2 regions of the Nitrosomonas sp. ANs5 genome follow, and region 2 is predicted to be linked to the other one. Evidence: riboswitches for the same ligand, from Rfam matches in the RefSeq annotation. Region 2 holds a riboswitch; the other holds the start of a gene.
What was found. Region 2 has a riboswitch for cobalamin ahead of ABTW62_RS09995 (hypothetical protein). Riboswitches for the same ligand answer to the same signal wherever they lie in the genome.

Region 1 (8,021 bases), on a different contig from region 2:
TCACGAATTAACTTTGAGAACCCCGACTCATCGCTTTGATCCATGAAAGTTTCCTTGATATTGAATGCAACCCAGCCCTTGCTATCAATAATATTGAAAGCCTCGATAAATGCGCCCGGTGGGATATCCCCAAAGCCCAGTGCCGCGACGGTCGTCATGCAATCACATTGCCAGCCAGTGATCTCTTCCCTGATATCGTCATCCAGATTAGTAAAATCCTCGACATAATAAGCATCGTACAGATCCGGTCTATCCCGAATAGTCGCATCATGGGCCTCCTGGATTATATCCACCCCCACCAGCCTGGAAACGCCATGCTTTTTCAGTTCCTCCCCCATCATACCGTTACCGGCACCCAAATCCAGCACGCGAAGTTCGCTGAGATTCTCCTCCGATTGATCCAGCGCTGACTGCAAAATGGCCGTCACTTTACTAGGTGATTGGCATTTCAGGCGATCATAGAACAATTGCTCATACAATCCCTGCACACGATAAATCTCCCCATAATCGTGAAAGCGTATTTTTTTTCTCGGCTGTCCCACTCTTTGCAGGTAGAAATAGGTTTCGTCTTGTTCCAGATTGTAAAACTTGTCCTTGGGAAATTGAATTCTATGCTTGATTTTTTGATGCATTGCGGCCTTTTTTGAGGTTTACGATCAGGATACGAATCGTTCCGTGGCCCGGAACAAATGATAAAGTCTCCTTTCTATTTAAACATATCAGGTATGCATCAACCAAAACATAGCCGGCCGGCCATGCAGCCCGTTCATGCCATGGCGGCATAAAACATGCCAGTATGGAGACTTGCGCTACGCAGTCATTCGAGCAAGCTGCCTGGCAAATCCATCAACGGCAATGGTTATTGACTTAACCGGCATATTGCGATAACTTCGCAGCCCTTGTTTTAGGTGACCCCAGGACGCCAGTCCGAAGGTTTAAACGGGAAGCTGGTGCGCGAAGATATTTATCCCGCAATGCCAGCACTGCCCCCGCAACGGTAAATGAGTCAAGAATTCGCAAACGCCACTGTGTACAGACATGGGAAGGCGCGTATTCAAGGAATTTAGCCCGCTCATGAGTCCGGAGACCGGCCTGAAGCAATCTTACGGTACTGCGGAGGGCGGTAGGCGGCATACAAACTGGCTTGCACTCCGTTCCGTCAATTAGCTTACAAATGAAATCGATGGATTAGCCTGCCAGGCTAGGCGCAAACCGCAGTCATAGCCGTAGCTATGGCGAGGATTTGCAACAACGCATGACAGGCGAAGGCGCGATTTCATGTAAGCGGTTTGGCGGAACGGAGTACTTGGCTTGATTGACAGCCAGGGCGCTCGCCCGGGTTTCTCCTCCTCTGCAGCACCTCCATCCACTCATTAGCATCGCGCGGGTGTGCGCGGAGGAAAATATCTTGAAACGTCATACTCTACCTGTACTCTCAGGTTTACTATGGCTGGGTCATCCTGTGATGACACTGGCCGAAGACAGCAATCATACTGAAAAACCGATCATCGTTACCGCGACGCGAACGCCCCAGACGGTCGATGAAACACTTATTTCATCGACCGTCATCACACGCCAGGAGATTGAACGCCAGCAGGCCCGCTCCATGCAGGATCTGTTGCACGGCATAGCTGGCATTAGTATTGCCAATAACGGCGGGCCGGGCAAAAACACCAGCCTGTTCTTGCGTGGCACCGAATCCGATCACGTCTTGATACTCATCGACGGCGTCAGAATGGGTTCAGCCACTTCCGGCACAACGGAAATTCAGAATATTCCGGTCGAATTGATCGAACGCATCGAAATTATACGCGGGCCACGTTCCAGTTTATACGGACCGGAAGCCGTTGGCGGCGTGATTCATATCTTCACCCGCAAAGGCAAAAAAGGCCTCAGGCCTACCTTCAGTTTTGGTGGCGGCAGTTATGGCACAATCAGCGGCTCGGCCACGCTCTCGGGTGGTGGTGAGCAAGGCTGGTTCAATCTTGGTATCAGCGGATTTAGCACGGAAGGATTTAATGCCTGCTCCGGCAGCCCTCCCCCCAATGGCGCGGGCTGTTTTACGTTCGAACCGGACAAGGATGGTTATCGCAATCTTTCCGGGTCAGCACGCGCAGGCTACCGGTTCGAGAACGGGCTGGATATCGAGGCAAGCTTTATCCATTCCGATGGCTACAATGAATTCGACGGTATTTTCGTCAATCGAAGCGAACTGGTGCAGCAGGTTTTTGGTGGCACGGCACGCTTTTCACCCACAGATCGCTGGCAAATGACTCTGGTTGCGGGGCGTAGCCGGGAAGATTCGGATAATTTTCTGGAAAAAACCTTCATGTCGCGCTTCAACACCCAGCGCGATACCGCTTCCTGGCAGAATGACTTGTCGTTGAGTTCGAACCAGCTTTTGACCATTGGCGCAGACTATCTGTTCGATACCGTCGACAGCACATCCGACTTTACTGAGACATCTCGCTATAATTGGGGCGTTTTTGCGCAACATCAGCTTGCACTTGCCGCACACAAACTGCAACTTTCATTACGTCACGATGATAATCAGCAATTTGGCAGCCGCGTCACGGGTGGTATTACCTGGGGCTATGCACTGACCGAACAGGTGCGGTTGGCCGCCAGTTTTGGCAATGCCTTCAAGGCGCCAACTTTCAACGAGCTCTACTTTCCCGGCTTTGGCAATCCCGATCTCAAGCCGGAAGATGCGCGCAGCGTGGAACTCAGCGCGATCGGCAGGTTTGACTGGGCCAACTGGTCTCTCAACCTGTATGAAACCCGGATCGATAACCTGATTGCCTACGATGCCAGCCTGTTTGCTCCCGCCAATATCGATGAAGCACGCATTCGAGGACTGGAAGCCATACTCAGCACGCAGATCAAAGGCTGGCAAATCAACTCGAATCTGACTTTTCTCGATCCAGTCAATCTTTCAAATGGAATGGCCCGGGGAAATATCCTGCCACGGCGCAGCAGGCAATCCTTCCGGGTCGATACCGCGCGCCAGTTCGGTGATTATGTTGTGGGCGCCATGTTCCTTGCCGAAGGCCGACGTTATGATGATCTGCAAAATACGCGCACAATGAGCGGATATGTCAAAGTCGACCTGCGGGCTGAATACATTTTCAATCAGCACTGGCGCATACAAGGGCGTATCGAAAACTTATTCGACAAGGATTATGAAACCGCTGCCTTTTTCAACCAGCCGGGACGAAATTATTTCGCAACCTTGCGCTACCAACCCTAGTACTCCGTTCCGCCAAAACGCTTACATGAAATCGCGCCTTCGCCTGTCATGCGTTGTTGCAAATCCTCGCCATAGCTACGGCTATGACTGCGGTTTGCGCCTAGCCTGGCAGGCGAATCCATCGATTTCATTTGTAAGCTAATTGACGGAACGGAGTACTAGGAGGCTGTCCGAGAATAGACTGATCTACTGCGGACGAGCCTGATTGGCCGGATTTTTCGATCCTTTTCGTTGAATAGAACGACTATTCGCCTCAAATGATCGAAAAATCCCGCTCAACCAGCCTAGCCCTCGCTACGATCGCTATTCTCGGACAACCTCCTAGGCAAAAAGGGCTGAATCAATCCGACATCGCGTACCGCATGCTGGCGCATCAATCCAGACGACTTTGATTCTGGATTGATGCGCCAAATTTTATCAAGTGATACCGAAGCACTACTTGATCCGCATGCCGGGTTGCGCGCCACTGTCCGGGGCCAGCAAATAGGGCCCTTCTCCCTTGCCATCGCCCGCAGCCAGCACCATGCCCTCCGACAAGCCGAATTTCATCTTGCGGGGCGCAAGATTGGCCACCATCACTGTCAGCCTGCCCTTGAGCTGCGCCGGACCATAGGCGGATTTGATACCAGCAAAAACGGTGCGCTGCTCGCTGCCTATATCCAAGGTAAGCTGCAACAGCTTATCGGCACCGGCTACCTGCTGCGCATCGAGAATACGTGCAACACGCAAATCAATCTTGCTGAAATCCTCGATCGATATCGTTTCGGCAATCGGCGCCACTGTACGCTGCTGTGCCTGGGCATGTCGCGTGAGTGAATGCGAATCCGGTGCTGGTGCCATGGTTTGCTGATTGGCGGCAACCAGTGCGGCGATTTGCTTGGGATCGATACGGGCCATGAGATGCTGGTAAGCATTGATACGATGGCCGGCCGGCAGTAACAGACTGGAGAAAGGTTGACCGGCTTCCTGTTTGGGCCAGGGCAGTGATTCGCAGTTGAGAAAGCGCTCGATTTGTACAGCGGTATGCGGCAGAATCGGCTTCAAATAGCACGAGAGCAAATAGAACAGCTGGATGCCCAGGCTGCAGGCACGATGAAGCTCCCGTTCACGCGCGCTGTCCTTGGCAATTTCCCACGGCGCGAGTTCGTGTATGAGCTCGTTCACTTCATCGGCCCGTTTCATGATTTGACGCACAGCCGCCGAAAAATCCCTGGCCTCATAAGCGGCCTCTATGCCCCCTGGCTGCCAGGATGAAAAGCGTGCGTCGGTAATTTCCAGCAACAGCTGATAATCTTCGCCCGTAACCAGCATGCCATCAAAGCGCTTGCTGATAAATCCCGCACAACGGCTGGCGATATTGATGTATTTACCCACCAAATCGGCATTGACACGCGCGGTAAAATCTTCCAGATTAAGATCGATGTCCTCCATGCTGCCATTGAGCTTTGCCGCATAGTAGTAACGCAGCCACTCCGGGTTCAGCTGCTGCTGCAGATAGCTTTCCGCAGTAATGAAGGTTCCGCGTGATTTACTCATTTTCTCGCCATTCACGGTCAGAAATCCATGTGCGAAAATTTGGGTGGGGGTGCGGTAACCGGCATTTTCCAGCATGGCTGGCCAGAATAATGCATGGAAATAGAGGATATCCTTACCGATAAAATGGTAGAGCTCTGTACTGGAATCCTGTTGCCAATAGGCCTCAAAATCGATACCTTGCTGCATGCAGAGTTTCTTGAAACTCCCCATGTAACCAATCGGCGCATCCAACCACACGTAGAAATATTTCCCGGCTTCCCCGGGGATCTCGAACCCGAAATAGGGGGCATCGCGAGAAATATCCCAATCCGTCAACTTGTTCTCACCGGCTTCCCCCAGCCATTCTGCCATTTTGTTGGCCGCTTCCGGTTGCAAATGGCCGCCCTCGCGCGTCCAGCGACGCAAAAAATCACTGCAACGATAATCGGACAGCTTGAAGAAAAAATGTTCCGAAGCCTTTTTGACCGGGGTGGCGCCGGACACAGCAGAATAAGGATTTTTGAGGTCGGTTGGCGCATAAGCCGCGCCGCATACCTCGCAGGAATCGCCATACTGGTCCGCCGCGCCACATTTCGGGCATTCGCCCTTGACATACCGGTCCGGTAAAAACAGATTCTTGAGTGGATCAAACAGCTGCTCGATGGCGCGGACCGAAATCAGCCCCGCCGCCTTCAATTTCCGGTAAATATCTTCCGCGTAATAACGTGTCTCATCCGAATGAGTGCTATAGTATTGATCGAAATGGATATGAAAACCGGTAAAATCGCGCAGATGTTCCTCGTGGACACGTGCAATCAGTGCTTCCGGAGAAATGCCTTCCTTCTCGGCGCGCAGCATAATCGGCGTGCCATGGGTATCATCCGCACACACGTAATAGACGGTATGTCCCAGCATCTTTTGATAACGCACCCAGATATCGGTCTGAATATACTCTACCAAATGGCCCAGATGGATACTGCCATTAGCATAAGGCAGTGCGGAAGTCACTAGAATTTTGCGTGTAGTCATCGCTTATTAATCTGTTCAAAAATCCATAAACAAGGATTGTAGCAAACTGCGCGCGACTAACCGGGACGATATTTGCTAACATCAAGGATTTTGATGGAAGGAGGTTTATCTTGACGATCACGCCACAACAAATCGAAACAACACTCGAACAGATCGTCGATCCCACGACCGGCAAGGATTATGTAACCAGCAAAGCGCTGCGCGACGTTCGGATCGATCACGACCAGGTAATGGTTGAGATTGAACTGGGCTATCCCGCCAGAAGTGTCCTGGAAAATGTACGTCAACAGGTGGCCGAAGCCCTGCAAGCAATTCCTGGCATTGGACCGGTCACTGTCAATGTAACAAGCCAGATCATCGCCCATAGTGCGCAACGCGGACTCAAGCTCGTCCCTGGCGTCAAAAATATCATTGCAGTCGCATCGGGCAAAGGCGGGGTTGGCAAATCTGCAACCGCAGTCAACCTGGCGCTGGCACTCGCTGCCGAAGGTGCGGCAGTAGGCATTCTGGATGCGGATATCTATGGCCCATCGCAGCCGCAGATGCTTGGCGTGAGTGGCCGTCCCGACTCGCCGGATGGCAAGACCATCGAACCGATGCGCGCACATGGCATCCAGATGATGTCGATCGGGCTCCTAATCGATGCGGAAACCCCGATGGTCTGGCGCGGCCCGATGGTCACGCAAGCGCTGCAACAATTGTTGAACGACACGCTGTGGCATGATCTCGACTACTTGGTCATCGATCTGCCACCTGGGACCGGCGACATCCAGTTGACACTGGCGCAGAAAATACCGGTCACCGGTGCGGTCATCGTGACGACCCCGCAGGACATCGCTCTGCTGGATGCGCGCAAAGGGCTAAAAATGTTCGAGAAGGTGGGTATTCCCATCCTCGGGATTGTGGAAAACATGGGTCTGCACACCTGCTCCCAGTGTGGCCATACCGAGCCAATTTTCGGTACAGGCGGCGGCGACAAAATGTGCCGTGACTATAATGTCGAATTACTCGGTACGTTACCGCTGGATATCAAAATCCGTGAACATACCGATGCCGGCACACCGAGCGTGGTGGCCGAACCGGAAGGACAGATCGCCATCACCTATCGAACCATTGCCCGCCGGGTAGCCGCCAAGGTTTCCGACCTGTCTAAAGATTACTCAGAGGTCTTTACACAGATCATCATGGAAGACGACTGAGGATCTACCATGACAATCAAATCTGACCGATGGATACGCAAGATGGCCCGCGAGCATGGCATGATCGAACCGTTCGAGCCCAATCAAATCAAGCAGAAAGATGGCCACAGCATCGTATCCTATGGCACCTCCAGCTATGGCTATGATATTCGATGCTCGGATGAATTCAAGCTTTTCACCAACCTGAATTCGACGATCGTCGATCCGAAACGTTTCGATTCCAACTCGTTTGTCGATGTCAAAAGCGATATTTGCATTATTCCGCCCAATTCCTTTGCCTTGGCGCGAACCGTTGAATATTTCCGTATTCCACGCAATATTTTGACGATCTGTCTTGGTAAATCCACCTATGCGCGCTGCGGTATCATCGTCAATGTCACGCCGTTCGAACCGGAATGGGAAGGCTTTGTCACACTGGAATTCTCGAATACGACGCCTCTGCCCGCCAAAATTTACGCCAATGAAGGGGTAGCGCAAGTGATTTTCTTTGAATCCGATGAAGTGTGCGAAATCTCATACAGGGACCGGAATGGAAAATATCAATTTCAACAAGGTGTTACATTACCCAAGATATAGCCTATCTGCCTGTCCCTGATGAAGCCGCCCAGCTTTTTGCACCATGCCGCCTGCTCCCCGAACACATGTGAACCCGCATTTCCCGGCAGGCTGCTGGCATATCTCCAGCGCTACCAGGAACCTCAGCGGTATTTCCATAGATGCCACGCACATGACCGGCGCAGTCAAGGTGACGATGATTTGCGCCAACGTAATTGGCAGTGCGCCGAGGGTCGCCTGGCAACCGTCTGCAGATTCATCGCCAGAAAGCTGTCATTGAATTCCGATACCTGAAAGCAGCCAGTCACCCATCCGAATTACCTTCGACTGATGCTGCCCCAAAGCAGACGGAGATTTAGAATCCAGTGCAACGCTTTGTGCTTTATCTTGTAAAGAAATAATCGGACTTAATGGTCGGATTTCGCGAACCTGTCCGTTTCAATTCTCCATAATCTCGCAGAAAATTCTTACTG
Region 2 (8,021 bases):
TCTCCAGCGGTTTTATGCATTGGGAATCGATGCTTTTCAGTTAGCGCTGCGCATGCTGCATACGCATACGCCTGAAAATATCGCGTTTGCTGGTGCAACCGGACATATTCACTACGAATCGCCCAATCAGTTCAATCGCAGGCAAATTCCCGCAGTCTTCAGACAAGGCCGCGTAATTCCACATAATTAGCCGCACGATGCAAAACAAAGGGCATGAAGCTGAACGCCGGGCTGAGAATTTTCTGCAACAGCAGAAACTAAGGTTGTTGGAAAGAAACTACCACTGCCGTTTTGGTGAAATCGATCTGATCATGCAAGAAGGCGACACCCTCGTATTTGTCGAAGTCAGAATGCGTACCAGTCATTTTTATGGCGGTGCTGCTGCGAGCATCACAGCGGCCAAGCAAGCAAAACTGATCAAAACCGCCCGCCATTATCTTTCCAGGCATAATGCCGACCGGCCCTGTCGCTTCGATGCCATCCTGATCTCTGGCAACCTGGAAATAGAATGGGTTCAGAATGCATTCGATGAGTACTGACACTCGGAAAGTCAGGGAGTGTCCTGCCGGCCAACCGGGCGACGGCACTTAGCTACCGAATCTGGCAGCTGCCCATCAGGGCAAAGACGAGTCTTCGCTGCGATCCCAGTGGAATTTATGAAGGATGCGGTGCACAATAGGCGCAAGGATCATGCCCATCGTCGTCACAAATATCAGACCCGTACATAACCCGTAAAAACCGACAAAAAGCTTCCCTGCAAGCGTTTGTGGCAAGGTAGCCGGCCCCATTCCGCCAAGTATCATGGTCGTGTTGAACACAGCGTCATGCCAGGCAATGCCTTCGAAATAAATATATCCACTGACGCCGACAATCAATGACACCGCGATCACGCCTGCTGCGGCAAAGATATGCAACAGCAGTCTCCGTACAAACTTGGGACGTGATAGGGGTGGTTTGGATTTTGGTTCGTACATGAATACACCCGGAAATTTCGATTGATTGCTATGGTACAGCGCTAATATAGGGTCATGAAAAGCATACATCGTTATTTCTATATGCCACTATACAATTTCAGCCGGATGTATGTAGCGCGGGATAATCCCACGTCAGTTTTAGGGTACGTCAACGCACTGCCCGTTCGGCTAAAGATTTCAGATTAAAAACAAGAACCCTTCACCACTATGTTGAATGACATATCAGACCAGCCCGCCAGTGCTACCCGTGCCGCAATCAATCTGGCCTATCTACGAGATGAAGACGCACAGCTTGCAATCCTGTTGCCTCTCGTAAGACTGGGAGATCAGGAACAGGCGCAAGCAGCGATGCGGGCGCGACAGCTCGTCCAAACAGTACGTAAATTGGCGCGAACTCGCAGCGGTATCGAAAGCATCCTCCAAGCATATGATTTAAGCACACAAGAAGGCGTATTGCTCATGTCCCTGGCGGAAGCGTTGCTGCGCATTCCGGATGCTGCGACCACCGATGCGCTAATCCGGGACAAATTTACAAATACTGACTGGGGTCGCCACCCAGACCGCCGATCCTCCCATCTTATCAACCTGACGGCCCTGGGATTGCAACTGGCGGGTTGGCTGGTCGGGCCAAAATCTCCCGCATGGCTCGACCGTTTGATGCAGGCTGGAAGCCTGCCGCTGATTCGTATGACGATCAAGCAGACAATGCGCCTCATTGGCCACCACTTCGTTCTGGGTAAAACTATCGATACAGCGTTATCGCGCAGCCACCACCGAAAAAACCGTCATTTTCGCTACTCCTTCGACATGCTCGGCGAAGCCGCACTCACAGCCAGCGATGCAAAACGCTACCTGGCAGCCTACCAGGATGCCATCACCGCGTTGGGTACGCAGGCCGGCCAGGCTGGACTGTTTGAACGTCCCAGCATCTCGGTCAAACTTTCCGCACTGCATCCCCGCTATGAATACAGTCAGCAACAGCGTATCCATGAAGAATTGTCGCCTCGCTTGCTGGAACTGGCACTGGCCGCCAAGGCCGCCAATATCAGCATGACAATTGACGCTGAAGAAACGGAACGACTCGATTTAATGCTTGATATATTTGCAAGCGTTTACTGCAATCGTCTGCTGACGGGCTGGAATGGTTTCGGGCTGGCCGTCCAGGCTTATCAGAAACGAGCGATTCACGTCATTGACTGGCTGGCACGATTGGCTGATGCGCATCAACGCCCGATTCCTGTTCGCCTGATTAAAGGCGCCTATTGGGACACCGAGATCAAACTGGCTCAGGAGCGGGGCCTCGAGGGCTACCCGGTTTTCACGCGCAAAGCCGCGACCGATATTTCTTACCTTGCTTGCGCCCAGCGCCTGCTTGATCATGGCACGCTTTTCTATCCCCAATTCGCTACGCATAATGCCCATACTGTCGCAGCATTGATCGTCATGGCCGGGGAACGCGCCTTCGAATTCCAGCGCTTGCATGGGATGGGGGAAACGCTTTACCACACAGTGCTCAAGCACCATCCTCAATTCAGCTGTCGCGTCTACGCACCGGTCGGCGACCACAAAACGCTGCTTCCCTACCTAGTCAGGCGTCTATTGGAAAATGGCGCCAACAGTTCTTTCGTCAATCAAATCGCGAACGAGCAGATCGCTCTCGAGGAAATCGTCGCTAACCCGCTCGATAAACTGGTCAGCTCCGCACTGCACATTCCCGCACCACGCCATCTCTATGCCGGTGAGCGACTCAATTCCAGTGGTCTCAATCTGGCCGATAATGCCGTACAGCTCCACCTCAAACAGGCATGGGAAAAAGTGGGCAGACAATCATGGCAGGCCAATCCGATTGTCAATGGTCGCAAGCTGACAGGCAATACCTACCTCATCCGTAATCCTGCCGACCGGGATGATATTGTTGGCGAAGTGTCGCTGGCCAACTCCGAGGTTGCTGACGAGGCGCTTGACGCGGCTCATCAGGCTGCCTCCGGCTGGGCCAGCAGCGATATCAACATGCGTGCTGCTTGTTTGGAACAGGCTGCAAAGCTGCTTGAAGCGCAAATGATCGAACTCATGTCGCTGATTATCCGTGAAGGGGGACGCACGATTCCAGACGCGCTCAACGAAGTGCGCGAGGCAATTGATTTTTGCCGCTATTACGCAGTCCAGGCACGCCAGCACTTTCCTCACCCTGTTACGCTTCCCGGCGTGACCGGAGAAAGCAATCAGTTACACTGGGCAGGGCGAGGCGTTTTCATATGCATCAGCCCATGGAATTTTCCGGTCGCTATTTTCACTGGCCAGATTGCAGCCGCACTCGTGGCAGGGAACAGCGTCATCGCCAAACCGGCGGCACCGACTCCGCTCTCTGCCGCCTACCTGATAAACTTACTGCATCAAGCCGGTATCCCCGAAACAGTATTGCACTTCATGCCTGGCAGCGGCAGCCAGATTGGCATGCAGCTAGTCAGCGACCCGCGCATTGCAGGTGTTGCCTTTACCGGATCAATCAGCACCGCACGGCAGATCAACCAGGCACTGGCGCAACGCGAACGCATTCTACCTTTCATTGCCGAAACCGGTGGTCAAAACTGCATGCTCGTTGACAGTTCGGCCCTGCCCGAACAAGTCGTGAAAGATGTCATCGCCTCGTCCTTCAACAGTGCTGGGCAGCGTTGTTCGGCCTTGCGTGTACTTTATCTGCAACAGGAAATCGCACCCCGAATTATCGCAATGCTAAGTGGTGCGATGGATGAATTACGCCTTGGCAATCCTATGCAGCTCAGCACTGACATCGGCCCGGTGATCAGTGATTCCGCCCGTGCCGAGCTGCTGCAGCATTGCGAACGCATGCATCGAGAAGCCCATCTGATCAAGGCCCTACAGCGACCACCCGCCTGCGCATCGGGCAGCTTCTTCCCGCCCCATGTTTACGAAATCGAAAGACTTGACCAACTGCAACATGAAGTATTCGGTCCGGTTTTGCATATCATTCGATATTCGGCCAACCAGTTGGATGAGGTGATAGCAGCCATCAATCGCAGCGGTTACGGACTCACGCTCGGGATCCACAGCCGTATCGAAAGCAGAATTGATTACATTCAGCGGCATACTCGCTGCGGCAATACCTACGCCAACCGCAACATGGTTGGGGCCGTGGTCGGTTCGCAACCATTTGGCGGCGAGGGCCTCTCAGGGACCGGTCCCAAGGCCGGTGGCCCGCATTATCTGCAGCGGTTTGCCACCGAACGCGTGATCACGATCAACACGGCCGCGGTGGGAGGAAATGCTGCATTATTGTCGGACGGAGAAAGCGGAAATAAGTGCCCAATGCACAAATCGGATCCCAACAGCAATTAACCACTGGCTGCCTGCTGTTTGCTTCGACGGTCTGTCTGCAAAACTTGACACCCCTGCTGCATTTGGTTAGGCTGCGCCTCACTTACCTCGGGTGCCTGCCAGGCGATTCACGCCAGCAAGGTTAAACGGGAAGCTGGTGCGTTTTGATTCGTTTCAGACTATGCCAGCACTGCCCCCGCAACGGTAAATGAGTTAGTGATCCGCATCATGCCACTGTGTATAACTACACGGGAAGGCGCAGATCAGGAATATATTCCGCTCATGAGTCCGGAGACCGGCCTGAAGTAAACTTTACGGTATTGCGGAGGGTAATTACCGGCATTCCGGTCGGCTTGTGCACAACCGATCACCGGGTTCATTTCTGGATTCCCCCGCAAATCGTACTGGCCACGATTTCATCGTCCAACGATCAACCTAAACCAAGAGTCTAGAAATGTTCACTTTATCCACTCGCAGCCAAATAAGCATTGGTCTGGTGCTGGCCGCACTGATGATCATTACACGCGGGCATCACTTTGCGTCATTACATTCCCTACCCGGTGCTTCCTGGGCAGTTTTCTTTCTGGCTGGCGTCTACCTGCGTTCGGCTTGGCCATTGTTGGGGCTGTTTGCGCTCAGTTGGGGGCTCGACTTCGCGGCTTATACCTGGGGCGGCACCCGCGGATTTTGCCTGACACCGGCCTATGTATTTTTATTGCCAGCCTATGCTTCACTATGGCTGGCTGGCCGGTGGTACGCCAATTACCATCAATTTACCTGGCGCACCCTGATGCCACTTTTTTTCAGTGCAACAGCCGGTCTGATTCTGTGCGAGCTGTTTTCCAGCGGCGGCTTTTATTTCTATTCCGGCCGTTTCACCGATACCAGCATGGTTGAATTTGGCCACCGGCTGAGCCAGTTTTTCCCAATGTATATTGAATCGTTTCTGTTCTATATGGGATTGGCTGGCTTGGTGCATGTCACCTTCGCATTGATCCATCGCCAGATCGACCCACACAGCACCATAACCGGCTAACGCGATGACAGATGCCGAACGCACGCAGCGTCACCGTCAACGCATGCAACGCAAGAAGGTAATCGTCGATGCCTCGATTGCGCGCGCCGACCAGACGAAGGGCTTGTTGCTGGTCCTCACCGGCAACGGAAAAGGCAAATCCAGTTCGGCCTTTGGCATGATTGCACGCGCCTTGGGGCATGGGATGCGGGTGGGTGTGGCGCAATTCATCAAGGGCCGTTCGGATACCGGCGAGGAAGCTTTCTTCCGGCGCCAGCAGGATGTGATCTGGCACGTGCTGGGAGAAGGCTTCACTTGGGATACCCAGAATCTGGAACGAGATACCGCAACCGCACAACGCGGCTGGCGCGTGGTGCAGGACATGCTGCGCGATCCAGCACTGGATTTGATCGTGCTGGATGAGCTGACTTATCCGCTCAAATTCGGCTGGCTGGATTTGGGTACGGTACTGAATGATCTGGAAAATCGTCCGCCCATGCAACATGTCGTCATTACCGGGCGCGCAGCCCCCGAAGCGCTATGTGAAGCGGCTGACACGGTCACTGAAATGCGTGATAGCAAGCATGCCTTCCGTGCCGGCATCGCTGCCCAACCAGGCATCGATTTGTAAGAGTGGCCAGATCATTTATCGCATCCGCATGAGTGTCACCAACCACCGTTACAGTGCAAGCGAGCGCGCCGCAGTTTACCGGGTCATTGCCGAGCGCCGGGACATGCGCCATTTTGTTCCGAATCCGGTTGATCCACTTGTGTTGAAACGCTTGCTCACCGCCGCGCATCAGGCGCCAAGCGTGGGTCTGATGCAACCCTGGCGATTTATCCGGATCACTGAGCACCGGTTGCGTCTTGCTCTAGCCGCCCTGGTTGAAGAGGAGCGCATGCGCACGGCCGATGCGCTGGCAGAACGCGCCGATCAATTCATGCGCCTGAAGGTGGAAGGCATCCGTGAATGCGGAGAACTGCTCGTTGCCGTATTGGCTGACAAGCGCGAGCGACATATTTTTGGCCGGCGCACATTGCCGGAAATGGACCTGGCTTCGGTCGCCTGCGCCATCCAGAACCTATGGCTGGCGGCACGCGCCGAAGGGCTGGGCATGGGTTGGGTTTCGCTGTTTGACCCTGCTCAGCTTGCCCAGTTGCTGAACCTGCCGGCCGGCAGCAAACCGGTTGCCATTCTATGCCTCGGCCATGTGCAGGCCTTCTACCCTGCCCCAATGCTAAAACTGACAGGCTGGGCAGCAGAACGCAACCTGGATGAATTGATATTCCACAATGGCTGGGGCAATCTCGAGCCATGAGTACCACGCTGGCTGTAGCGGCAGCTTTGTTGCTGGATGCGTGGCTGGGGGAAGCGCGCCGCTTTCATCCGCTGGTCGGATTCGGAAAACTGGCAAATTTCGCGGAACGCTATCTCTACGCCGATTCCCGCGCATTAGGCAGTGCGGCAGTGCTGCTGCTGATTATGCCCTGGACGCTGCTCATGATTTTACTTGGATTCACAACCTGGCATGTTGCCATCGATATCCTGGTGCTCTATCTGGCACTCGGCTGGCATAGCCTGGGTGCCCATGCCGGCCAGGTCATGCAGAGGTTGCACAAGGATGATCTGGCCGGCGCGCGTCAACAGGTAGGGTGGATGGTAAGCCGCGACACGGCAGACCTGAGTCAGACGGGTGTCACGCAGGCCACCATAGAATCTGTTCTCGAGAACGGAAATGACGCGATATTTGGTGCGATTTTCTGGTTTATTGTAGCCGGTGCGCCAGGCGCCTTGCTCTATCGCTTGGTCAATACACTGGATGCCATGTGGGGTTATCGTAATGCGCGCTATGATCGTTTTGGCTGGGCGGCAGCCCGGCTGGATGATTGCCTGAATTTTATCCCGGCACGACTGACTGCGCTCAGCTATGCGTTAGCAGGCAATGTGCGCCACGCCATGGCCTGTTGGCACAGGCAAGGGGCAGCCTGGAAAAGTCCCAATGCCGGGCCGGTCATGGCGGCAGGCGCAGGCAGCCTCCAGCTGACACTCGGCGGATCCGCCCGTTATCACGGCAAGCTGGAAATCCGCCCGCTTCTGGGCACCGGAGACGCACCCGGAATTGACGATATCGGCCGGGCATTGGGATTGATCAAGCGCACGCTGCTGCTCTGGCTGATGATTCTCTGTGCAGGAGAATGGTTAATTGGACATCTTTGAGCAATCTGAACAGCCAGCCGCCCTGCATCATGGCGGACGCTTGCGGGCAGCCGCGGCCCGTTACGCTATTCCCCTGGAAAGCTGGCTCGATCTCTCCACTGGGATCAATGTCAATGGCTGGCCTGTCAGAACACCACCCGCCTCCACCTGGGTGCGCTTGCCTGAAGAGGAAGACGAGTTGAATGCCAGCGCGTGCCGCTACTATGGGGCGGAAGCCGTATTACCGGTCGCCGGCTCGCAGGCTGCCATTCAGGCCCTGCCGCAACTGCGCGCGGCATCGCATGTCAGTGTACTGAATCCCGGCTATGCCGAACACGCACATGCCTGGCAACGCAATCGGCATACAGTGACTGCCGTGACGCCAGCGCAAATCGATGCAGCCCTGGCAACCTCCGATGTACTGGTTATCATTCATCCCAACAACCCAACTGGCGACGTATTTTCAACTGCACAGCTGCTCGCCTGGCATGCGCAGCTC

Region 1: linked by a shared signal. The riboswitch ahead of btuB (TonB-dependent vitamin B12 receptor) and the one ahead of ABTW62_RS09995 (hypothetical protein) in region 2 are both predicted to bind cobalamin.

The regions. Positions count from the first base shown of each region.
Region 1 covers NZ_JBEUDO010000001.1:133,906-141,926, reverse strand. Annotated here, with positions in the region: gene ABTW62_RS00580 (class I SAM-dependent DNA methyltransferase) at 1-632, opposite strand, end outside; cobalamin riboswitch at 890-1,110, shown strand; gene btuB (TonB-dependent vitamin B12 receptor) at 1,409-3,250, shown strand; gene ABTW62_RS00570 (hypothetical protein) at 3,508-3,642, shown strand; gene metG (methionine--tRNA ligase) at 3,686-5,794, opposite strand; gene apbC (iron-sulfur cluster carrier protein ApbC) at 5,905-6,993, shown strand; gene dcd (dCTP deaminase) at 7,003-7,569, shown strand; gene ABTW62_RS00550 (NUDIX hydrolase) at 7,987-8,021, opposite strand, start outside.
Region 2 covers NZ_JBEUDO010000039.1:13,458-21,478, reverse strand. Annotated here, with positions in the region: gene ABTW62_RS10015 (penicillin-binding protein activator) at 1-190, shown strand, start outside; gene ABTW62_RS10010 (YraN family protein) at 198-539, shown strand; gene ABTW62_RS10005 (hypothetical protein) at 615-974, opposite strand; gene putA (bifunctional proline dehydrogenase/L-glutamate gamma-semialdehyde dehydrogenase PutA) at 1,182-4,331, shown strand; cobalamin riboswitch at 4,404-4,628, shown strand; gene ABTW62_RS09995 (hypothetical protein) at 4,765-5,346, shown strand; gene cobO (cob(I)yrinic acid a,c-diamide adenosyltransferase) at 5,351-5,956, shown strand; gene bluB (5,6-dimethylbenzimidazole synthase) at 5,985-6,644, shown strand; gene cbiB (adenosylcobinamide-phosphate synthase CbiB) at 6,641-7,543, shown strand; gene cobD (threonine-phosphate decarboxylase CobD) at 7,530-8,021, shown strand, end outside.